DNA from 3 places in the Oceanobacillus sp. FSL W8-0428 genome. Region 3 is predicted to be linked to each of the others. Evidence: predicted binding sites of a transcription regulator. Region 3 holds the regulator's gene; each other region holds the start of a gene.
What was found. Region 3 encodes Rex, which represses fermentation and respiration genes when NADH is low (regulators of the CRP and FNR family bind a similar motif). Its sites were predicted from a motif close to TTGTGAAATATTTCACAA; they were not measured.
Positions count from the first base shown of each region.

Region 1: the regulator Rex is predicted to act here: its motif matches at 811-828, upstream of adhE (bifunctional acetaldehyde-CoA/alcohol dehydrogenase).
Region 2: the regulator Rex is predicted to act here: its motif matches at 1,008-1,025, upstream of pflB (formate C-acetyltransferase).

Region 1 covers NZ_JBBORB010000001.1:1,590,770-1,592,978, forward strand. Annotated here, with positions in the region: gene adhE (bifunctional acetaldehyde-CoA/alcohol dehydrogenase) at 1-787, opposite strand, end outside; gene MKY30_RS07215 (LuxR C-terminal-related transcriptional regulator) at 1,476-2,209, shown strand, end outside.
Region 2 covers NZ_JBBORB010000001.1:1,406,880-1,409,088, forward strand. Annotated here, with positions in the region: gene pflB (formate C-acetyltransferase) at 1-978, opposite strand, end outside; partial or broken gene MKY30_RS06205 (RNA-guided endonuclease InsQ/TnpB family protein) at 1,289-2,140, shown strand.
Region 3 covers NZ_JBBORB010000001.1:2,590,861-2,593,069, reverse strand. Annotated here, with positions in the region: gene MKY30_RS12290 (CPBP family intramembrane glutamic endopeptidase) at 195-896, shown strand; gene MKY30_RS12285 (YdiK family protein) at 898-1,092, shown strand; gene MKY30_RS12280 (redox-sensing transcriptional repressor Rex) at 1,178-1,813, opposite strand.

The DNA.
Region 1 (2,209 bases), 1.0 Mb from region 3:
CGATGATAATGGCTTGCTCAGAGGCACAAATCATGCCATTATCAAATGATTTAGATAGAATCACATCATTTACTGCCCGCTTCACGTTCACTGATTTTTCGATATAGCAGGGAACATTGCCAGCTCCCACTCCTAACGCCGGTTTCCCCGAGCTGTATGCTGACTTCACCATACCAGAGCCGCCTGTTGCCAGGATTGTTGCTACACCATCATGCTTCATGAGTGCCTGTGTTGCTTCAATAGACGGCTTCTCAATCCACTGGATGCAATTTCTTGGTGCCCCGGCTTTTACAGCAGCTTCATGTACAATTCTTGCAGCCTCAGAACTGCATTTTTGTGCAGAAGGATGGAAGGCAAAGATAATAGGATTTCCCGTTTTAATAGATATAATTGACTTGAATAATGTGGTAGAAGTCGGGTTCGTTACAGGTGTTACGCCGGCAATCACACCAATTGGTTCGGCGATTTCCACCATACCTTCCTGCTCGTTCTCGCTGATGATACCAATCGTTTTATCATACTTGATATTATGATAGACATATTCGGTGGCAAAGATGTTTTTGATGATTTTATCCTCATACACACCGCGGCCAGTTTCCTCAACAGCTAATTTAGCGAGCTCCATATGCTGATCCAATCCTGCAAGCGCCATTTCTTTAACAATTTGGTCGATCTGCTTTTGGTTTAGCTTTCGCAGTTCTGTTAATGCCTTCTGGGCATTTTTAACCAGTTTATTAATACTTTCCTCAACGGTTATTGCTTGTTTTTTCTTCTCTTTTGTAATCATTGTAACCTCTCCTTATTATAAATTTGTGAAGTATTGAGCATGATATTCCAAAATAAATTTCTACAATGTTGACGGGTGGCGGGGGACTTTAAAGAAAGATATATCGTTTATGACACATGTATTGGGCTTGATAATAACGGTATAATGCTTCGTCCAGATATAATTTGGTATGTCGTGACCTTTTTCCATATACATGGCCTCGAAAACATCGCCGATTTGTTGTTCGAAAATTTCCTGTGAATACGATTCGGCATCCGTATTAAATTCTTTCCATTCATTTAGAATCATATATAATCACCCCTTTAATTATCTTGGCTATAGCATAGCATTATTTAACTATAAAAACTGTTACATATTTGTGAAATACTTCACAAACTTACTTTAAGCTTGATATATAGCACGATTAGAGCTGTTTGACAAAGAAATATTATTCTGAGATTGGAAATTATGGATGATTATCTTCAGGAAATCATTTAATGTTACATTTATCGACATTATTTCCCCGGAAATATTCTTTAAAGAGATATTCTTATTTCTCACACCCATTTAATTGTCGAAATTGGAAAACAAAAAATTCATCCTTAAAGCCTATTAAATTTATATAAGTAACCGTTAAAAAGAAAAACATGTATAATAGGATGCAAGTCGTATTGCCTACATAAATTGAATGATGAGGAGATGAACAAGTATGCAGGCTGTTTGGTTATACTCTAAAACAATTGTTCCTAAAGTTCCTGAAGCGATTATTAACAGGGATCGCTTATATGCATTACTGAAGAGAAACCCTCATCCAAGAGTTACTATTGTGCAAGCTGCAGCTGGTTACGGAAAAACAACAATATTAAGCCAGTGGGTTCATCAATTAGACGAGCCTGCAGCCTGGTTATCCATTGATATAATGGATAATGATCCGAGCCGCTTCTGGCAATATGTTTTGAAAGCTATCGCTCAGGCAACAAGGCAGCCAATCGATGAAAGACTGGAGCATCTATTTGATTTGCAGTATATGCCTCCTTTTGAACTGATTGTTGATTCGCTTCTGAATGAATTAATGATAATAGAATCCTCTTTGCATATTGTGTTGGATGACTATCATCACATTGAGCTTGATATCATTCATGAGATGATTTCGCGTCTTATTAATTATTTACCGGAGCATGTTCATCTATATATGGCCAGCAGAACGAAATTACCGCTCCCTGTTGCTTCGTGGCGCGTGAAAAATTGTGTGACAGAAATTGGTACCGAAGAACTGTCTTTCACTTATCAGGAAGTAGAAGCTTTCTATCAGAAAAAGCATATAATAATGGACAAAACAGATTTTTGTCGGAAAATTTTGAGTGAAACAGGCGGTTGGGCAGCCGGAGTTCAATTAGGCGGGATATCAGAGGAAAGAAGTGCAGGTTCTCTTGATAATTCCAC
Region 2 (2,209 bases), 1.2 Mb from region 3:
GCTGAATAATTCGTTGTAATCTGGTGTTCTTGCGAATTTAACGAGACGCAGCTTCATCACAAAATGATCGACAAGTTCTTGTGCTTCTTCCTCTGTCATAACCCCATTTTTAATATCTCTATCTATATAAATATCTAAGAATGTAGAAACACGGCCAAGGCTCATTGCTGCACCGTTTTGTTCTTTAATTGCAGCTAAATATGCTAAATAGAGCCATTGGAAGGCTTCCTGAGCAGTTGCTGCAGGCTTTGAAAGGTCAAATTCATATTTTTCTCCGAGTTTTTTCAAGTCCTGCAGTGAACGAATTTGTTCTGAAGTTTCTTCGCGGTCACGAATAACATCCTCTGTCATTGTTCCATTACCGATCAGGCTAAGATCTTTTTTCTTTTCTTCGATTAAACGATCAACACCATATAAGGCAACTCTGCGGTAATCTCCAATAATACGCCCGCGACCATATGCATCCGGGAGACCGGTGATAATTCCTGCTTTTCTTGCTTTTAAGATTTCGGGTGTATAGGCGTCAAAGACTCCCTGGTTATGCGTTTTACGATGTTCCGTAAAGGTATGAACAACTTCATCATCCACCTTATATCCATAGGATTCTGCAGCAGCTACTGCCATACGGATACCTCCAAATGGCATTAAAGCACGTTTGAAAGGCTCATCAGTCTGAACACCGACTATTTTTTCAAGTGGCTTATTCAGATAGCCTGCATTATGGGAAGTAATCGTTGATACGATCTTTGTATCTAAATCATAAACGCCGCCATTTTCCCGTTCCTCTTTGGTTAATTGCATGACTTGGTCCCACAAATCTTTAGTTGCCTGAGTCGGTCCTGCCAGGAAGGATTCGTTTCCTTCATATAAGCTATAATTCTGTGATATAAAATCACGCACATCGATTTCTTTCTGCCAATTACCATCAAGGAAACCATCCCAAGGAACTCTTTTCACCATTTCATCTGCTACTTTCATAGCAAAACCCCTCCTCTTAATAATTCAACATGTGAAATATTTCACATTATCTTAATTTCATTATAACGCTTTTGAAATATAAAACAAGTGAAATTCTTCACAAACAACGAAAGTTCTTAAAATGTTCAAATTTAACATTTTTCCGAAAGAAGTCCCCTCTTCAAGCGTAAGAAAGGCTTCCATGCAACGATAAGGGGAGATGAATTTCGGTTGGTGATAGCCAAAAAGTTTTTGTTATGGTGTGTTTGGAACAAAAGTTCCGTTAGAGGTAGTTGTTATGCCCAAACAACAAAAAGCATATAAATTTTGAATTTATCCGACAGAGGAACAGGCTTCTTTGGTTCGTAAAACGTTCGGATGTGTACGTTTTGTCTATAATCAAATGTTGGCAGAGCGAATGAATAGCTATGAAACATTCCAGAAAGATAAAGAAGGATCCAAGCGGAGGGAAAACCCCACACCAGCAAAATATAAGAAAGAATTTGAGTGGCTAAAAGAAGTGGATTCTTTAGCTTTAGCAAATGCATAGCTTCATTTAAATATTTCTATTTTGACGGAATATGAAAACGAGATAAAAAGCAAAGAAGTTCACCAGGTTGCAGGATTAGATTTTGCGATGGATGGGCTATTTGTCGATAGCGAAACAGGTAAGAAAGCCAATTATCCACGTTTCTATCGACAAATGCTTGAAAAATTAGCAATCGAACAACGTAAACTCTCTCGTAAAGAGAAAGGTTCCTCTAATTGGAATAAACAGCGTATTCGATTAGCTAAAATCGGGGAGAAAGTCGCCAATCAACGAAAGAATTTTTTGCAGCATAAATCAAAAGTACTTGTAACAAAGTTTGACGCAATAATTATGGAGGACTTAAACATGAAAGGAATGTCACAAGCTCTTCAATTTGGAAAGAGTGTCATGGATAACGGCTGGGGTATGTTCACTTTTTTCTTACAGTACAAACTAAAAGAGCAAGGGAAACAACTGATCAAGATAGATAAATGGTTTCCATCGACAAAGATGTGCTCATCATGTAGTTTGGTAAAAGAAATAACCTTATCAGAACGTACTTATCTATGCAGTTGTGGTCTAAATATGGATAGAGATTATAATGCAGCAATCAATATCAAGAACGAAGGCATACATCTATTAGGAATTTCCTAATCTACTATCTATTATCATATAAACTTTTGGGACAAGAGGGTTAGCTTGGTCCATTTCGTCAGTGGTGGG
Region 3 (2,209 bases):
TGATTATAATTTTCAGTGACAGTTGTGTTAGAATATACGTTATGATGAACTTGCACGTCTTTAGATCAGTGGTATCATTACCCGTCCAGCAAAATCACTTATGATGTTTTCTGCTTTACGGGACAAGATGGGCAGTTCCTTTTCCCAATGCTTTTTTACAGCTGTTTTTAATTTTAGATTAAAGGAGCGTTTTTATGACTCGAAGATATATATATGTCATGCTTACATATATCATTATGCAAATTTCTGTTTATCTTGCAGTACCATTACTGGTATTGGTATTCCATGCAGACCCGGTGCTTGCTAATATTTATTGGGCTGTTTTTAGTTTTGCTGCCGGCCTTGTGATTGTTCTATGGCTGTTAAGACCAGATATGCAGGTTCGGGCTCATCCCGACGCTGCTGGCGCTGGTGCTATCATTGTCTGGTCTGTTCTAGGAATTATTATGGCACTTCTTGCTCAAGGACTGGCTGCTACGATTGAATTAGAGGTATTTGGAATAGATCCTGGTTCAGAGAATACACAGGTTCTTATGGATCTTGCTCGTATTGCACCTATATTCATTATTCTTCCAGCAATTTTTGCGCCTATATTGGAAGAAATTATTTTCCGGAAAATCATTTTTGGATCTTTGTATAAAAAAATGAATTTTTTCTTTGCAGCCTTTATTTCATCTCTTATCTTTGCCGTGATTCATTTAGACTTTCTGCATATACTAGTGTATACAGCAATGGGATTTGTTTTTGCATTCCTTTATGTACAGACAAAGCGTATTATTGTACCAATCATCGTGCATGCAGGAATGAATACTCTTGTAGTAGTGGCTCAACTTACATTAGATCCGGAAAAAATTCAACAACAGCTTGAACAAACAATTTTATTCTTTGGAGGGTAACATGCATCGACCTTATTTAGTTAAAGCAATTGTTTATGTTTTATTCGGTGCTTTATTTGTTTATTTAGGTATCCTAAGCAAAGGGGCAACCGTCTGGGATACTATTACACTTATATTGGCCGCATTTGCAGCATTAAATTTTTATGCCGGATTTCGGATGCTGCGATTTTATTTTAAAATAAAGAATAAAAAATAAAAAACTAGCTCTTAAACAGTCTCTTTCATTTCAGAAGACCTTTAAGGGGCTAGTTTTTTTATGGATAAACAATGTCCAGACTATCCTATTCCTTTTCTAAGGAATAATGCTTGAGAAAATATACAAGCGATTGTAATTCTACTGTTAAATCGATATGATGCACACGAATATGATTTGGAACAGTAATACGTGCCGGCGTGAAGTTCAGGATTCCTTTAATACCTAGATCAACAAGTCTCTTTGCAGTTGCATCTGCTTCTTCAGCCGGGATAGTTAAAATGGCGACCTCAATTCCCTTTATTTTCTCTTCTAATTCATCCACATGATAAACCGGAACTCCGCCAACTTCTGTCCCTACTTTTGATTTATCTGCATCAAATGCCATCGTGATCCGAATATTATTATTTTTTAAAAAGTTATAATGTAAAAATGCAGTACCCAGATTTCCGACACCGATTAAAGCAACGTTGGTTATCTCATGCTGATCCAGTGTACTTTTAAAAAAACCTAATAAATACTCAACATTATATCCATATCCCTTTTTCCCAAGAGCCCCAAAGTAGGAAAAATCCCTGCGGATTGTTGCAGAATCTACTTTAACAGCATCACTTAACTCTTTAGAAGATACGCGCATCTTCCCCTGCTGATATAAATTATTGAGAAATCGATAGTATAAAGGCAAACGCTTTGCTGTTGCCTGTGGAATTTTATTTTGTTCCATTGAAACGGCCTCTCTTCGGTTACTAAGTATAGAAAACAAATATTTTACCATAATCAAATATTTGTAAATATAAGTTTTCTTTGTAGTGCGTGTTCAAAAAGTTCGATAAATAGGATCAAGAAGTTCAAGGCGACTAGCTTTTTCCGAACGGACTTTCACAGGATGTGATGACTTCTGTGTTGTCCGCAAATGTTTTCCGTGGGACGAGTAATCGCAGTCCCAGTCCCAATGGAAAAAGCTAGTCAACGCACTTCTCACGTGTTGCGATGGCTTCTGCGTTGCCCACACGACGTGGGCGTTCTTAGTAGAAGATCCTCTTATCGCTGCGTCATCTTTATTGGACTTTTTGAACATCCTCTTATATTTCAAAAAATAAATAATGCGCTAGCGCATTCT